4 regions of the Paeniglutamicibacter sp. NPDC012692 genome follow, and region 2 is predicted to be linked to each of the others. Evidence: riboswitches for the same ligand, from Rfam matches in the RefSeq annotation. Region 2 holds a riboswitch; each other region holds the start of a gene.
The links. Region 2 has a riboswitch for thiamine pyrophosphate ahead of ACFY5D_RS07540 (ECF transporter S component). Riboswitches for the same ligand answer to the same signal wherever they lie in the genome.
Positions count from the first base shown of each region.

Region 1: it holds a riboswitch for thiamine pyrophosphate, as region 2 does, so the genes downstream of both, thiO (glycine oxidase ThiO) here and ACFY5D_RS07540 (ECF transporter S component) in region 2, are expected to answer to the same signal.
Region 3: it holds a riboswitch for thiamine pyrophosphate, as region 2 does, so the genes downstream of both, thiM (hydroxyethylthiazole kinase) here and ACFY5D_RS07540 (ECF transporter S component) in region 2, are expected to answer to the same signal.
Region 4: it holds a riboswitch for thiamine pyrophosphate, as region 2 does, so the genes downstream of both, thiC (phosphomethylpyrimidine synthase ThiC) here and ACFY5D_RS07540 (ECF transporter S component) in region 2, are expected to answer to the same signal.

Region 1 is NZ_JBIBDE010000002.1:725,801-730,005, reverse strand. Features, by position in the region: gene ACFY5D_RS11490 (amidohydrolase) at 1-1,401, shown strand, start outside; gene ACFY5D_RS11485 (serine hydrolase domain-containing protein) at 1,446-2,639, shown strand; TPP riboswitch at 2,739-2,871, shown strand; gene thiO (glycine oxidase ThiO) at 2,865-4,091, shown strand; gene thiS (sulfur carrier protein ThiS) at 4,088-4,205, shown strand, end outside.
Region 2 is NZ_JBIBDE010000001.1:1,615,533-1,619,737, forward strand. Features, by position in the region: gene ACFY5D_RS07535 (ATP-binding cassette domain-containing protein) at 1-891, opposite strand, end outside; gene ACFY5D_RS07540 (ECF transporter S component) at 905-1,540, opposite strand; TPP riboswitch at 1,595-1,716, opposite strand; gene ACFY5D_RS07545 (DUF4235 domain-containing protein) at 1,797-2,048, shown strand; gene ACFY5D_RS07550 (hypothetical protein) at 2,294-2,824, opposite strand; gene mnhG (monovalent cation/H(+) antiporter subunit G) at 3,138-3,545, opposite strand; gene ACFY5D_RS07560 (monovalent cation/H+ antiporter complex subunit F) at 3,545-3,808, opposite strand; gene ACFY5D_RS07565 (Na+/H+ antiporter subunit E) at 3,805-4,205, opposite strand, start outside.
Region 3 is NZ_JBIBDE010000002.1:829,945-834,149, reverse strand. Features, by position in the region: gene pgm (phosphoglucomutase (alpha-D-glucose-1,6-bisphosphate-dependent)) at 1-362, shown strand, start outside; gene ACFY5D_RS11935 (aldehyde dehydrogenase family protein) at 654-2,117, opposite strand; TPP riboswitch at 2,239-2,339, shown strand; gene thiM (hydroxyethylthiazole kinase) at 2,331-3,149, shown strand; gene thiE (thiamine phosphate synthase) at 3,149-3,808, shown strand; gene thiD (bifunctional hydroxymethylpyrimidine kinase/phosphomethylpyrimidine kinase) at 3,805-4,205, shown strand, end outside.
Region 4 is NZ_JBIBDE010000001.1:158,602-162,806, forward strand. Features, by position in the region: gene ACFY5D_RS00600 (ankyrin repeat domain-containing protein) at 1-206, opposite strand, end outside; gene ACFY5D_RS00605 (ankyrin repeat domain-containing protein) at 290-472, opposite strand; gene ACFY5D_RS00610 (ankyrin repeat domain-containing protein) at 412-1,023, opposite strand; gene thiC (phosphomethylpyrimidine synthase ThiC) at 1,116-2,918, opposite strand; TPP riboswitch at 2,913-3,020, opposite strand; gene rplS (50S ribosomal protein L19) at 3,383-3,742, shown strand; gene lepB (signal peptidase I) at 3,886-4,205, shown strand, end outside.

The DNA.
Region 1 (4,205 bases), on a different contig from region 2:
TCCGCGCGCACGCTGGAGGAAATCCAGGCCCGGCTCGCCGCAGCGCGCGCCGCGGCACCCGGGGCCGCCCGCGTGCTCGGCCGCGGTTGGCTCTTCGATTCGGTTCCCGACGGCAAGCCGACGGCCGCCATGCTCGATGCGGCGGTCCCCGACGTGCCCGTCTACCTGGACAACAACGACTACCACTCCTGCTGGGTCAACGGCGCGGCCCTTGCCGAACTGGGCATCACCCGCGAGACCCCGGACCCGCTGGGCGGGCGGATCGTGCGCGACGACAACGGCGACGCCACCGGCCTGCTGCTGGAAACCGCGGCCCAGCAATTCGTGTGGCCACACCTCGCCTCCGTGACCAGCGACGCCGAGCGCGATGCGGGCCTGGACCGCGTCTTCGAGGCGTACCTGGCCGCAGGTGTCACCGGCGCCGTGGACATGGCCTTCGACGAGATCGGCCTGGCCACCGTGGAACGCGCCCTGCAGCGCCACGGCGGCAGGCTGCCCATGCGCCTGGCGGCGCACTGGTTCGTCTCCAACACCGGGGACGAGGCGGAAAACGTCGCCCAGGTGCGGCGCGCGGCCGAGCTGGCGGCCCGCGACTTCGGCCCGGGGTTCCGGGTGGTCGGCGTGAAGTTCGTTTCAGACGGGGTGATCGACGCCTGCACCGCCGCCATGCACGAACCGTACTTCGACGGCAGCAACGAGGGGCCGATCTGGCCGCTCGAGCAGCTCAAGCCGGTCCTTGCGGCCGCGGACGCCGCGGGGCTGCAGGTCGCCGTGCACGCCATCGGCGACGCGGCCAGCACCATCGCGCTGGACGCGATCGAACACGCCGCCGACCTGAACGGGCCGCGGGAGCGCCGCCACCGGATCGAGCACCTCGAGTACGCGGCGCCCGGCACCGCCGAACGCATGGCACGGCTCGGCGTCACCGCGTCCATGCAGCCGGTGCACACCGACTCCGCGGTGCGCGACAACTGGGACGCGATGCTCGGGGACGAGCGCACCGAGCGCGGCTTCGCCTGGCCGGAGTACGAGGCCGCCGGCGCGCTGCTGGCCTTCTCCTCCGACGCGCCGACCGCGCCCTACGCGGCGCTGCCGAACCTGTACGTCGCCACGACCCGGCGCTCGGCGCTGGATCCCGCCCGCGGCGCGGTCGAGCCGGACCTGGCCCTGCCGCTGGCCAGCGCGCTCATCCACGCAACCCGCGACTCCGCCCAGTCCGTGGGCGACGGCGCCACCCACGGACGCCTGGCCGCGGGGTACGCCGCTGACTTCGTCGTCATCGACGCGGACCCCTTCACCGAGGGCAACGACGTGCTGCTCACCGCCCGCGTGCTGCGAACCGTGGTGGCCGGGCAGGACGCCTACGACGCGGAACTCGCCGCGTCCGGTCAGGCCGTCTAGCGCGCCCCACGTCCCCGAACCAGCCCCCGAGAAGAGAGAAGCCCATGACAGATTCCGCCGACCTGCACCGTCCCAGCGCCGCGAATTGGCAGGAACCCGAGCACCTGCGCTGGTCTTTCCAGCACATGGACGAGCTTTTCCCGAGCGCAAGCATCGCCGCCGCCGGCCCGGCGGCCGAACTCGCCAGGCAACCGCGGGACCTCAGGTCCGTTGAGGTGCCGCTGCCCGGCGGCGTCAGCCTGAGTGTCGCCGAGATCCTGGCCGAGACCCGCACCGACGCCTGGGCGGTGCTGCACGGGGACCGGCTGGTCACCGAGGAGTACTTCGGGGAGATGGGTCCCGACACCCGGCACCTGCTGATGTCGGTGAGCAAGTCGATCGTCTCCAGCGTCGTGGGATCGCTCGCCGCCGACGGCCTGATCGATATCGAGCTGCCGATCGAACACCATGTCCCGGCACTTCGGGACAGCGGCTACGCGGGCGCCACGGTGCGCGCCATCCTGGACATGCGAAGCGGCATCAGGTTCAGCGAGGAGTACCTCGACCCCGATGCCGAGGTGCGCAAACTCGATGCCTCGGTCGGCTGGGCACCCCCGCGCGCCGACACCCCCGGAACGCTGAAGGAATTCCTGGCAACACTGGAACGCGAGCGGGAACACGGTGGGCATTTCGCCTACCGCAGCTGCGAAACCGACGTGCTGGGCTGGCTCTGCGAGGAAGCCGGAGGCAAGCCGTTCGCGGAGCTTGCCTCCGAACGCGTGTGGTCCAAGCTCGGCGCCCGCAGCGACGCCGTCATGTGCGTTGATTCGCAAGGCACGGGAATGTTCGACGGCGGCATCAGTGCCACGCTCACGGACGCGGTCAAGTTCGGGGCGATGATCCGTGACGGCGGTGTGTCGCTGACCGGTGAATGGGTGTTGGATGCCGGGTGGGTCGACGACATCTTTGCAGGGGGAGGGGACTCAACGGAGGCCTTTGCAGCGGGTCCCCACGGGAAAGGCATGCCCGGAGGCAAGTACAGAAGCCAATTCTGGTTCATGTCCGGCGACAGGACTACGGCTTACTGCCTGGGGATCCACGGGCAGATGATTTACATCAACCGCGCGAGCGGCGTGGTTGGGGTCAAGCTTTCTTCCACGGCCTTGCCCGTCGACCCGTTCGAGGGGCCCGCTGCAGCAGCAGCCTTCATGGCGGTCAGCGAGCACCTGCTGGAGGCCGATGCCCGGACCGCCGACTGACACGGATCGCCTGTTCGGGCTTTGAGGCACCCGAACGGACGATCGCGGGGCGTCGACGTCATCTGCGACGATGATGCGGCTCGTATCCCCTACACTGGGTTTCGTACCGCGGGAGCCAGTGATGCTGGCTGAGAGGGCGCCGTAAGCGCCGACCGACAGACGCCTTCCCGACACGGAAGGCGTGGAACCTGATCCGGATCATGCCGGCGTAGGGAAGGAGCCTTCATGTCGTGCACCCTGTCCGACCACATCACCACCGATCTTGCCGTTGTCGGCGGCGGAATCGTGGGCCTCGGCATCGCCTGGGAGGCCCGGCGTGCGGGCCGCCGGGTGGCGCTCATAGACCCGGCCCCCGGAACCGGCGCGACCTTTGCCGCGGCCGGCATGCTTGCGCCGGTCAGCGAGCTTCACCACCAGGAAGAAGACCTGCTGGAACTGACGCTGGCCTCCGCCGAACGCTGGCCGGCCTTCGCCGCAACCCTGCCCACGGGCCCGGCCGGGAGCTGTTTTTCGACCACTCCGACGCTGGTGGTGGGTGCCGATCCCGCCGATCGCCAGGCGCTGGCCGACCTGTGCGAGGCCCAGCATCGGCAGGGCCTGGAGGTCAGCCGGCTCAGCCTCAGGGAGGCCCGGGCGCTCGAACCCCTGCTGTCCCCGAACCTTGCCGCGGCCTATCTGGTGCCGCGCGACCACCAGGTCGATCCGCGCGCGGTGGCCCGCGCGATCCTCGACGGCCTGGCGGTTGTCGCCGGGGGCGACGACGCGACGCAGCCTGGTTGCCTGGTGGGCACCAACGCCGCCTCCCTGCTGCACGAGGATCCCGAAAACACCCACTCCCGCATCACCGGGGTGCTGCTCGCGGACGGACGCGAGGTCCATGCCCGGGAAGTCGTCGTGGCCAACGGGCACGGCGCCGCGCACTTGGATGGTTTGCCGCACGGCCTGCGCCTCCCGCTGCGGCCGGTGTACGGGGACATCCTGCGGCTGCGCGTGCCCGAAAACCTGCAACCGCTGGTCACCGCCACACTGCGCGGCCAGGTCCGCGGACTTCCCGTGTACGTGGTTCCGCGCAGCGACGGAACCGTGGTCATCGGCGCCACCTCCCGTGAGGACGGGTCCGTCGGGGTCAGCGCCGGCGGTGTGCACCAACTGCTGCGGGACGCCCAGGTGCTCCTGCCCGCCGTGGCCGAGCTCGAATTGCTGGAAACCACCGCACGGGCACGACCGGGGACGCCGGACAACGCGCCGCTGCTGGGCCGCGTGGCCGATGCCCACGGAACGGACATCCCCGGGCTCATCCTCGCCACCGGCTTCTTCAGGCACGGCGTGCTGCTGACGCCGATTGCCGCCCACATCGCCACAGAGTTGTTGCACGGCAGGAGCGACCCCGCCTGGGATCGTTTCCGCCCCGATCGTTTCTCGCCAGCCCTTCACCTCCAGGAGATTTCATGACAACCATCCAGCTCAACGGCACCCCCCACCCGCTGGTCGACGGAAGCACCCTGTCCGACCTGGTCGCCACGCTGACCGGCAGGACCCTGCTGCCCACCGGGCACCCCGTCGACG
Region 2 (4,205 bases):
CTTTTTCCGGGTGACCGACAGGTCCTTTGCCTCCAGCAAGACGGGGGCGCCCGCCGGGGCCGAATTGATGGCCCCGATCGACGGCGAGTACCCGGGCACCCAGACGCCGGCCGCGACGAGTTCATCGCGCACCGGGCCCGGGGCAAAGAGCAGCTCCGGGCTCCCGTCGTGCGACACTCCCCCGCCGGGTTCCAGCACGATGACCCTGTCCATGTGCGGCGCCCAGGCATCGAGGCGGTGTTCGACGATCAGCAGCGTTGCCCCGGTGGAATCCAGCGCCCTGATGACCGCATCGCGGACCTCAAGGACCCCGGCCGGGTCAAGGTTTGCCGTGGGTTCGTCAAGCAGCACAAGTCCCGGTCCCATGGCAAGGATTCCGGCAAGGGCCAGCCGTTGCTTTTGCCCGCCCGAAAGCGCGCTGGTCGGATGATCCAGCGGAACTTCCAAACCAACCGCGTCGAGTGCCTCGACGATCCGTCGCTGGATCTCTGCGGGCGGCACCGACAGGTTCTCGGCGCCAAAGGCCACGTCGTCCCCGACCCGGGCCTGGACCACTTGGGTTTCGGGATCCTGCTGCATGAGCCCCACCAGCCCGCGGCCCTCGGACGCGGGTCGGCCGTCGAGCAGGAGCTCACCCGAGGAATATGCCTCGTCGTCTTCGTGGAGGACGCCGGCCAGGGCGTAGAGGAGCGTTGATTTGCCGGCACCGGAGGCGCCCGCCAACAGCACGCGTTGCCCCGCGGGAATCTCCAGGTCAAGTCCCCACAGTGCCGGGTTGGTCCGGTCGGCGTGGCGCCACCCCCAGTCCTTGGCGGTGACCGATACTGCTGCACCGTGCTTGTTCGGCAACGAGGTGCCGGATCCTTGGTGCAGCGTTGAAGGGGTGTTCATGGGTTCGGGCTTCCTAGCCGAATGTTGGTTCGGTTGCCGCCTTGCGGCTGGCCAATGCTCCCAGTGCACCGGTCTTGGCCAGGGCGCGGGTGGCGTAGAAGGACAGCAGGCCCGCAATGACCAGGCCGGAGACGGTCATGAAGGCGACGTAGGTCAGCTGCATGGCCACGGTGTACTCGGGGAACCAGCGGAAGATGAAAGCGTCGTTGATGCCGCCGAACAGGCCAGTGGCTGCGCCGGCCAGCAGTGCCACGGGCAGGTTCCAGCGGCGGTAGCGGAACGCGGCGAAGACGGCTTCGGCGCCGAGGCCCTGGACCAGACCGGAAGCCAATACCGTCAACCCGAATTCCGAGCCCAGCAGCGAGCTCACCATTGCCGCGACAAGTTCGCAGAAGAGCGCGGCTCCGGGCTTGCGGATGATGAGCGCTCCCAGGACCGCGGGGAACAGCCACATGCCCGCAACCAGTGCGGAGGATGGCGGGAATGCGAGGAACAGGAAATCCAGGACGTGGTGGGTGTTGTTCCAGGCCCAGAAGATGACGCCCGAGGACACCGCGATGACCGCGGCAATGACGATGTCGACGACACGCCAGGAACTGGTCTTGGGTGCTGCGCTGCTTTGGCCGTTGCGGCCTTCGATGGTGCTCATGATGATGATCCTCCTTGGATACAAGGAGGGGAGGGAATGCGTTTTTCTCAGCGCACCCCTGAGAACTCGACTTCCTTCGCCGGTACTAGCCGGGGCAGGTTCGAGGGTCTGCGGTTTTCCGCACTCTCAGCGCCTCGGCATGGCCTAAACCGTGCGGCGCTCCCCTGTCGTAAATGTTTCAGTCCTGTCATGCTACCGCAGGCTATGCTGGTGCAGGTACCGTTGCCGCAACATATTGGGAGTACCCGTGAACAGCATGATGAAACTAGTTGGCCCGCTGATCTCCATCGCCGCGGGATTCCTTGGCGGGAAAATCGTCGACAAGCTGTGGGTCGGGTTTACGGGCCAGCAGCCGCCCAAGCACGGGAACAAGGAAGCCCAAGCCGAGGCCACCATGCGCCAGGCCATCGGGTTTGCCCTCCTTTCGGCAGTCACCGCGGCGCTGATCCAGGTGCTCACCGACCGTGGCACCCAAAAGGCGATTGCAAAGTTCACAAAGAACTCGTAACTTACTGACTTCTAGGACCCGAAGATTCTTCTTCGGGTCCTTTGTCTTGCGCAGAAGCCTATGGGTCCGGCTGTCGCGAATCGGTGCCACCGGAGCCGACTCGTCGTCGGGATGTGCTTTATCCACCAAACGGGGTTGGCAGTCACGCCCCACGCGACAAGACGGAGGAGCACCCTAGGGTGCCCCTCCGTGGAGTCTGCCGGACGGGCCGGCGTTACCCGCCATCCCGGCTATGCTTGTTCCGCCTAGGACAGCTCGGCACAGAGGTCCCGTTGTGTCCCGGAAGCACTGAGCAGAGTAGTACGGCCGTCATCGAGGTCGAAGGTGAAGACGATGCGTCCCGTGTACTGGATTGCTGACGGCGCTTCTACGCCAGGAACATTAGAGGCATCCGGAGGCGGAAACAGGATCAGGCCGGTGCTTCCCCTCGACGTGATGGTCACGACGTTTTCAGCGTCGGGGGCCGACGTGTGCTCGGACGTTCCGTTGGTTTCGAAGGACACGGATTTCCCGGTGTCCGCGTTCGTGTAGGTCAGCAGATAGCCCTTGCCCGAGATGATCTGGCTGCCGTTTGCGAATGTCTTGATGCGCGCCTTGGCGCCGGTCCCGGCAATCCCCAGCGCAAAATCACAGGCAGCCCCGGCGGGAACCACCACCCCAGGCGGAAAGTCCGGCCGGGGCGGCGGAGGTGCGGCGACAGCTGCCGACGATACGGCGAGCAGTGCGGAGGTAAGCAGGGCAGCAGGTGCAATTCGACGAACGGTGGTGCGGTTCATGGGTCTCTCCGTTGTTCGGGGGGCCGTTGCAATAACCTGGCAGCCGGGCCCATGGAAACCTTGGGTTCCGAGGCCCTGGCATGCCCCAAAGTCAATCTCAGCGACAGTTCCCCTACAAGGGTGAGATGTACTCGTTTTTTTGTTTTCCCACGTGCTGGATCCAGCAAATGCACCCTACAAGCACTGAACTCCAAGTCATTGACTGGTACCACAGCTGTCCGGGACTTGGAGCGTCACTGCCTCGCCGCCGATGACGGTCTGGGGCATTTGTTTTCAGTTGCGGCTGGTCGCCGAAGACCAGCTGCATCCGCACTTAGTCCATGAAGTCGGTGCGGTCCGTGGGCGGGTTCTCGCCCTGGTCCCGGCTTTCGCGCCTGCCCGCTTCCTCGACCACCGTGGCCAGTTCGTCGGCGACAAGCGTGTCGCGCTTGAGGTGGCGGGTGCGGTAGCCGGCGCGGCCGACCATGTGCGCCGAGACCGGCGCGGTGAGCAGCTGGACGATCCAGGCCAAGAGCAGCACCGGGACCACGGCCCAGCTGCGGAGCTCCAGTCCCAGCGCGGAAAGCAGCAGGAACAGGCCCAGCACCTGCGGCTTGGTCGCCGCGTGCATGCGTGAAAGCAGGTCCGGGAAGCGGAGCAAGCCGATGCCCGCGGCGAGGGACATCAGGCACCCCAGGATCATGAAGACGCCGGCGACAATGTCGATGATCGTGTCGTGCATCAGGCGTTCCTTCGATCCGTGACATAGCGGGAAACCGTGACCGAGCCGATGAACCCGACGAGGCAGGCCAGGACCACGAACACCAGGTTGTTGGTGTGCTTGTTCACCGTCATCTCAAGGCACAGCGCCGCCGAAACGATCAGCAGCAGCACGTCGGTGGCGATGACGCGCTCGAGGATCGAGGGTCCCTTGACCAAGCGGATGATGGCCAGGAAAGCGGATACCGAAAGAATGGTCCCGCAAATCCACAAAACTACGCTCATCGCGTCCCTTCCTTGCCGGTTGCGGCGCTCCGTGTTTCGGCATTCAATGCGGCCAGTTCGTCCTTGCTGCCCATGATGCGGATCAGCTTGGCCTCGAGGTCCAGCACCTCGGTGCGCGCCCTGTCGACGCCGGCCTGGTCCTTGACGTTCAGCACGTGCAGGTAAAGCGTGGATGAGCGCCTGTCCACCTCCACCACGAAGGATCCCGGCACCAGCGTCAGGGCATGCCCCACCGCGGTGACCATCAGGTCCGATTCGGTGCGCAGCGACACGGCAACCACGGCGCTCTTGGTCTCCGGCCCGCGGAACACCGCAAGGAACATGACCTCGAAGCTTGCACGCACGACGTCCCACAGGAACGACACCGCAAAGGCGAGGGCCCGCAGCACGTTGAAGC
Region 3 (4,205 bases), on a different contig from region 2:
CCGGCTCCACCCCGTCCCGGCACTACGCGCGCCTGGCCGAAACCCACGGTGCGCCCAGCTACGCGCGCATCGACGCCCCGGCCACCCGCGAGCAGAAGGCCAGGCTCGGCAGCCTGTCGGCCACCGACGTTTCGGCCGACGTGCTTGCGGGCGAACCCATCACGGCTCGCCTGACCGAGGCCCCCGGCAACGGGGCGAGGATCGGCGGGCTGAAGGTCACCACCGAAAACGCCTGGTTCGCGGCGCGCCCGTCGGGCACCGAGGACGTGTACAAGATCTACGCCGAGTCCTTCCTCGGCGACGAGCACCTGGCCCGGGTGCAGGCCGAGGCCAAGACGATCGTTGATGCCGTCCTCGGCTAGGAACGTCTAGACACAGCGGCGGGGGGGGGGGGGGGCGCGGGGGGGCCCCCCCCCCCCCCGGGGGGGGGGGGGGGGGGGGCCCCGGGGCCGCCCCCCCCCCCCCCCCGGGGGTGTTATTTATCTATGGGGCCGGGTTGGCGGGCGGGCGGGGGTTGTCTCGGTCGCTTCTTTTTTTTTTCCCCGGGGGGGGGCCCCCCCCCCCCCCGGGGGGGGGGGGGGGCCCGCCCCCCCCCCCCCCCCCCCCCCCCCCCGCCGCTGTCTTTGCGGTACTGGCCGCCCGCGTCCCGGCGCCTAGAGCAGCCTGTCGATGATCTTGCTCTTCGCCCAGGTGTACGGCGGGTAGATGGCCTTGAGCGTGTCGACCACCGCGGTCTTGACCATGACCGGGCGCATCTGCGAGAGGCGCTCGAATCCGTGGCGGCCGTGGTACGAGCCCATGCCGGAGGCCCCGACCCCGCCGAAGGGCAGCGACGGCACGGCAAGGTGCAGGTTCGGGGCGTTGTGCACGATCGCCCCGGCACGCACCTGGTCGCCGAAGGACGACTGCAGGCGCGGGTTTTCGCTGAACAGGTAGGCCGCCAGCGGGTTGGGGCGCGAGTTGATGAACCGCACCGCCGCGTCGAAGCTGTCGACCTTCATGATCGGCAGGATCGGCCCGAAGATTTCCTCCTGCATGAGCGGCGAATCCGGATCGACGTTGATCATCACCGTGGGTTCGATCTTGAGCGTCGCCTCGTCGTATCCGCCGCCGATCACCACCTCGCCCTGCGCCAGGTAGGAGACGAGCCTGTCGAAGTGCGCCCGGTTGACGATGCGCCCGTAGTCACGGCTGTGAATCGGCGTCTTGCCGTAGAACCCGGTGATGGCCTTGGCCAGCTGCTTTTCCAGGGTCTCGGCCGCGTTGCCGACGGCCAGCACGTAGTCCGGCGCCACGCAGGTCTGGCCCGCGTTCATGAACTTCCCGTAGGCCAGGCGCCGGGCGACCGCCGCGTGGGATCCGTCCATCACCACGGCCGGGGACTTGCCGCCCAGTTCCAGGGTGACGGGCGTCAGGTGTTCGGCCGCGGCACGGGCCACGATCTTGCCGACCTTTTCCCCGCCGGTGTAGAAGATGTGGTCGAACCGCTGTTCCAGGAGGACCTTGCTGGTGCCGGCGCCGCCCTGGATCACCGCGTAGGCACGCTGGTCCAGGAACTGCGGGATCAGCTTGCCCAGGGCGATCGAGGTGGCGGGGGCCAGCTCGGAGGGCTTGAGCACCGCCACGTTGCCCGCGGCGATGGCCGCAACGAGCGGGGCGAGCATCAGCTGCAGCGGGTAGTTCCACGGGCCGATGACCAGCACCACGCCGAGCGGCTGCGGCTCGATCTTGGCCGCCGCGGGGTGCAGCGCCAGCGGGATCTTCACCGCCTTGGATTCCATCCACTCCGAAAGGTGCAGCTGGGCGTGGTCGATCTCGGCGCGCACCATGTCGATTTCGGTCAGCTTCGCCTCGACCGCGCTCTTGCCCAGGTCGTCGGCCAGCGCATCGATGAAGTCCTGCTGGTGCGCATCCAGCATGCGTTCCAGGGCCTTGAGCTGCGATGCCCTGAAGCGCCGCGGGTGCGCCAGGCGCGTGGCCACCACGTCGTGCATGGCGTCGACGATTTCGACGATCCTTGCGGGGTCCTCGGCGACGACCCGGGGTAGCTCAAGCTCGTTCGACGCCGCGCTCTCCAGGGGAGCCACGGGTTCGGAAGTGTAAGGAAAAATGCCCATACCCAGAGCCTACGGCGCAGCCACCTGCTGCAACAGGGTGCCGCGCCCGGCGTGCCCCGCCCGAATCGCCGGCGGAGGAAACGTAGTTGCACTGCGGGCCTGCCCGTGGGGTAGGCTCGCGCTTAGTGACACGGGGTGTTGGCGCGCACGCGACCAACTGAGATAAGACCCGTCGCACCTGATCTAGTTCGTACTAGCGGAGGGATGTTGCTAATGGAATCCATTGCGCCTTCATTTGTTGTAAGCCCCGGCGAGTTGGCCGACTGCGTGTCGGCCCTGCGCGCCTCCACCCCCCTGATCCAGTGCATCACCAACACTGTGGTCACCAATTTCACGGCCAACGTGCTGCTGGCCGCCGGCGCCTCGCCGGCCATGGCGGACCTGCCCGGGGAGGCCGGCGACTTTGCCGCGATCGCCTCCGGAACCCTCGTCAACCTGGGCACCCCCTACGCCGAACAGCGTGCCGGCGCCCTTGAGGCCGTCGCCGCCGCCAACGCCGCGGGCACCCCGTGGGTGCTGGACCCGGTCGCCGTCGGCGCCCTGCGGGTCCGCACCGAGCTGGCCTTCGAGCTGCGCGGGCTGAACCCGACCGTCATCCGCGGCAACGCCTCCGAAATCATGGTGCTGGCGGAGTCCGGCAACGGCGGCCGCGGGGTCGAGTCCACGGATTCGGTGGAATCCGCCGCGTCCCACGCCCGCTCGCTGGCCCTGCGCACCGGAGCCGTGGTTGCGGTTTCCGGACCGCGGGACCTGGTGACCGACGGCGCCCGGACCGTGCTGGTGCACGGCGGCAGCAGCCTGCTGACGCGCGTGACCGGCGGCGGATGCGCCCTCGGGGCCATCTGCGCGGCATTCCTTGCCGTCCACGACGACGCGCTGGTCGCGACGGTCGCGGCACACGCGTTCTACTCTGCCGCCGCCGAGCGCGCGGAACTGCTCAGCAACGGGCCCGGCTCCTTCGCGGTGAATTTCCTCGATGCGTTGTCGCTGGTCGGCCCGCAGGAACTCATGGAAAAGGCGGTGCTTTCCTGATGCGGGACCTCAGCGTCTACCTGGTCGCCGATTCGGCCTCGACCGCCGGCCGGCCCCTGGATGAAATCATTGCGGCCGCGGTCGAAGGCGGCGTCAAGACGGTCCAGCTGCGCTGCAAGGACATGCCCGCGGCCCAGTTCCTGGAGGTGGTCCGCAAGTCCTCCGTGCACACCGAGGGGCGGGCCGACCTGCTGGTCAACGACCGCGTCGACGTGTACCTGGCCGCGCGCGCCGCGGGCGCCAGCGTGCAGGGCGTGCACATCGGCCAGTCCGACATCCCCGCCGAGCTGGTCCGTGCGCTCATCGGCCCCGACGCGGTGCTGGGCCTGAGCGCCTCCAAGGACGCGCAGATCGCCGCCGCCAACGAGCTCAACGCCCGCTTCCCCGGAACCATCGACTACCTGGGCGTCGGGGCGGTCCACGCCACCCCCACCAAGAAGGACCACCCCGAACCGCTCGGCCACGCGGGACTGGCCCGCGCTGTCGCCCAGAGCGCGCTGCCGTGCGTGGCCATCGGCGGCCTCGGGTTGGTCGATGTCGACGGTGTCGTCGCCGGCGGGGCCACCGGCATGGCCGTGGTCCGCGCCATCTGCTCGGCGGAGGACCCGCAGGCCGCCAGCGCCGAGCTGCTCGGAGCCTGGGAAGGGGCAACCCGATGAGCGAAAGCATCGAGCCAGCCATCAAGAACGTCCTGTCCATTGCGGGTTCCGACCCGTCCGGCGGCGCCGGCATCCAGGCCGACCTGAAAGCGATTGCCGCCTGCGGCGGCTACGGGATGGCCGTCATCAGCGCGCTCACGGCCCAGAACACCCACGGGGTGCGGGCCGTCCACGTGCCGCCGGCGCAGTTCCTGAACGAGCAGCTGCTCGCGGTGTCCGACGACATCGCCATCGATGCCATCAAGATCGGCATGCTGGCGAACGCCGGGATCATCGACACGCTCACCGACTGGCTGGCCGCAACGCGCCTCTCGGCCCCGGTTCCGGTGGTCCTTGACCCGGTGATGATCGCGACCAGCGGCGACCGGCTGCTCGACGCCGACGCCGAGGACGCCCT
Region 4 (4,205 bases), 1.5 Mb from region 2:
TCCGCCGTGTCGTTGACCGTTGCCGCATGGATCAGGGCCTCGCCCAGGACGGCGGCCGCGCCGGAATTCAATGCCGGCTTGGGCGGGGTCGCGGGGGCGACGGATCCCGGAACCCCCGAGTGGGGTATGCCGCAGGCGGAAAGGCCCAGGAGCGCGGCAAGGACCGAACACGCGACCAGCTTCCGTACCGCGGGCGACTTGGACATGCCCTCATCTTATTTCGCGGGCGGGAGCTGGTCGAGGCCAGCGGCCGGCCGATTCCGGTGCCTACGGCAACGGGTCCACGGGCCTAAGCATGCGCGCCGGCTTCCCGCAGCAGCCGGGCCACGGCGCCTTGTTGTTTCCGCAGCGCATGCCCGAGCGCCGTGGTGCCCCCGGAATCCCCGATGTCCAGGTCGGCGCCGGCCTCGATCAGCATCCGGACGACCTCCTGGCGGGCCCGTCCGCCGTCGCCCAGGATGACGGCCTCCAACAGGCAGGTCCAGCCCGGGTTGCCAGGAGCATTTCCACGGTTTCAACGTGGGCGCGTTCGCAGGCGGGGATCAGTGCGGTGCCGCCGTAGCGGTTGGTGCTGGCCACGTCGGCACCGTGTTCCAGGGTGAGCGCCAGGATCTCGTTCAGTCCCTCGGCCCCGGCATGGAGGAACGCCGAATCCGAGATCGCGTCCTTGGCGTTCACGTCGGCCCCCGCCAGGATCAGCTCGCTGGCGGCCTCCACCGCGTTGGCGCGGGTCGCTGCCACCAGCACCGGCCGGTCCAGGGCATCCCGGTGGTCGGGGCTCGCCCCGGCCCCGAGCAGCCTGCGCACCTCGGGGCCGTCGTTCGCCACGGCCGCGGCCAGCAGTGCCCGGCCCGGCGCCGCGGCGTCCTGGGGTGATGTTTCGGGTGCGGACCCTCGCGCGGGTGCCGGGTTTTCCGGCGTCCCGGCCCCGTTGGTGCTGCAGGCGCTCACGACCAGCAGAGCTGCAAGCAACGAGCCGGTGGTCAGGACGCGAACCGGGCGTGGTAGGGGCGTGGGCCCCATACTAGTTCCGGACCGCCGGCACGGTCGAGGACCGGCGCATCCGGTGTTCCCGCGCCGGACCCCTGCGCGGGAACACCGGATGACATGCCGCCCTAGGCCTTGGCGGGGACTTCGAGTTCGGGCAGGTAGACCTTGCCGCCGGCGGCAAGGAACTCCCTGCTCTTTTCACGCATCCCGTCGTACGCCTGCGCAATGGCGGCCTGCGAATCGGCCGACCCGTACTCGTCCCTGATGTCCTGGCTGATGCGCATGGAGCAGAACTTCGGGCCGCACATGGAACAGAAGTGCGCGGTCTTGGCAGGCTCGGCGGGCAGCGTCTCGTCGTGGAAGGACTCCGCGGTGACCGGATCCAGCGACAGGGCGAACTGGTCGCGCCAGCGGAACTCGAACCTCGCCTTGGACAGGGCGTCGTCCCGCTCGGAGACGCCCGGGTGCCCCTTGGCCAGGTCGGCGGCGTGGGCGGCGATCTTGTAGGTGATCACCCCGGTCTTCACGTCGTCCTTGTTCGGCAGCCCCAGGTGCTCCTTGGGCGTCACGTAGCAGAGCATCGCCGTGCCGTAGCGGGCGATCTCCGTGGCGCCGATGGCGCTGGTGATGTGGTCGTAGCCGGGCGCGATGTCGGTGACCAGCGGGCCGAGCGTGTAGAAGGGCGCGCCCTGGCACAGCTCCTGCTGGCGCTCGACGTTCTCGCGCACCAGGTGGAACGGGATGTGCCCGGGCCCCTCGACCATGACCTGGACGTCGTATTCCCAGGCCCGGGCCGTCAGCTCGGCCAGCGTGTCCAGCTCCGCGAACTGCGCGGCGTCGTTGGCATCGGCGATGGATCCGGGGCGCAGCCCGTCGCCCAGCGAGAACGCGACGTCGTACTGCGCGAAGATCTCGCACAGCTCGTCGAAGTGCGTGTAGAGGAAGTTCTCCTGGTGGTGGGCCAGGCACCAGCCGGCCATGATGGCCCCGCCGCGCGAGACGATTCCCGTGACCCGCTCGGCCGTCAGCGGCACGTAGCGCAACAGCACGCCCGCGTGGATGGTCATGTAGTCCACGCCCTGCTCGCACTGCTCGATCACCGTGTCGCGGAAGATCTCCCAGGTCAGTGCGTTTGCCTCGCCGTTGACCTTTTCCAGCGCCTGGTAGATCGGGACGGTGCCGATGGGAACCGGCGCGTTGCGGATCAGCCATTCGCGGGTGGTGTGGATGTCGTCGCCTGTGGACAGGTCCATCACGGTGTCGGCGCCCCACCGGGTGGCCCACTGCAGCTTGTCGACCTCCTCGGCAATGGAGCTGGTGACCGCGGAGTTGCCGATGTTGGCGTTGATCTTCACCAGGAACGCCTTGCCGATGATCATCGGCTCGGACTCGGGGTGGTTGATGTTGTTCGGGATGATCGCCCGGCCCGCCGCGACCTCGCTGCGCACCAACTCCACGTCGCAGTTCTCCCGCAGGGCAACGAAGCGCATTTCAGGGGTGACGATGCCCCGGCGTGCGTAGTGCATTTGCGTCACCCGCTTCCCGGGGTCCGCGCGCCGCGGTTGCGGCTTGGCGCCCTTCCACTCGGCCGAGGCGGCCCCCCGGCGCAGCGCCGACTTCCCGTCGTCGAGCAGGTTGCGTTCCCGACCGGCGTAGATCTCGGTGTCCGAGCGGTCCTCGATCCACTGTGCGCGGAACGGCGGCAGGCCCACGACCGGGTCGCTGCCCGGGCCCGCGGTGCGGTACACCCGCAGCGGGGCGTTGGGCCGGCCTCCGGGGGAGGGGTCCAACGCGATCTCGGTCACCGGCACCCGGATGCCGTGTTCGGCATCCTCGAGGTAGGCCAGCGAATGGGACCTCAGGGATTGCGTTTCGGTTGCCTCGGCGGCGTCTTGGGCAGGGGTGATCGTTGTTTCGATGGTGCTCAAGGAGTACTCACTTCCTTCGCCGGCATTACCCGGACAGGTTCGACGGTCGCAAGCTGCGTCAGCTCGATCTCAGCCCCTGCAAGGGCTCCCGTGTGGTCGTAAGTGAAGCTACAGTACATTCCGCCGAAGGGTCAAATGTAACGTCGGCCACGCCGGGGGTCGTGCCGGGCGCCGAAAACCGGACATGTCGGCGGCCCGATCGGCGTCGCGCGCGCCGATCGGGCCGTGCCGGACTTCGCCGCATGGCCGGGAGTGTGGCAAAATGGAATCTTGGGTCTACTGGGTTCTGCTCCTGCCGCAGGGGGAACGAGTCAACAGTTGATCCGCCGAGGATCCGCAAACGGGTCCCGGTACCAAGCTTCGGAACACCAAATCTTTCCGCCATCGCGTTTTGCGCGTCGCGGAAAATTAGTGTCCCGTGTCTAAGGTAGGTGACCTGCGGCGTCTGCCTAGGAGATGCATTCATGCATATTCTCGACTCTGTCGATGCAGCCTCGCTGCGCACCGATGTCCCGGCTTTCCGCCCGGGTGACACCGTCAAGGTTCACGTAAACATCATCGAAGGCAAGAACTCCCGTGTCCAGGTCTTCCAGGGCTTCGTCCTTGGTCGCCAGGGTGACGGCGTTCGCGAAACCTTCACCGTTCGCAAGGTCTCCTTCGGCGTCGGCGTAGAGCGTACCTTCCCGGTACACTCCCCGGTCCTCGAAAAGATCGAACTGGTAACCCGCGGCGACGTTCGCCGCGCGAAGCTGTTCTACATGCGCGATCGCCACGGCAAGGCTGCGAAGATCCGCGAAAAGCGCGACTTCCGCACTGCCAAGTAGTAAGAAAAGCGAGAACCTTCGTTTCCGCCTTTGCGCGGCAACGGGGATCCATCGTGGATCAACCTACAGAATCGGATAGTTTTTCCGCTTCAGCAAAGCGCCGGTCCCGTTCGCGGGGCTGGCGCTTTGCCGTTGGCGCCCTCATGGCGGCGGCGGTGATCACCTTGGTGATCCGCGCCACGGTCATTGATTTCTACTACATCGGCTCCGCCTCCATGGAGTCGACGTTGAACCCCGGCGACGGGCTCCTGGTAAACCGCCTTGCCTACAAGGACGAACCCATCCAGCGCGGCGACATCATCATCTTTGACGGCCGGGGATCCTTCCTGCCCTATCAAAGCCCCAATGCCGTGGATTCCCTTGCCTGGGCACTGCGCCTGGCGGGCAACGACTCGGTGTACGTCAAGCGGGTCATCGGCGTGGCAGGCGACACCGTCAGCTGCTGCGGGCCGGACGGCAAGCT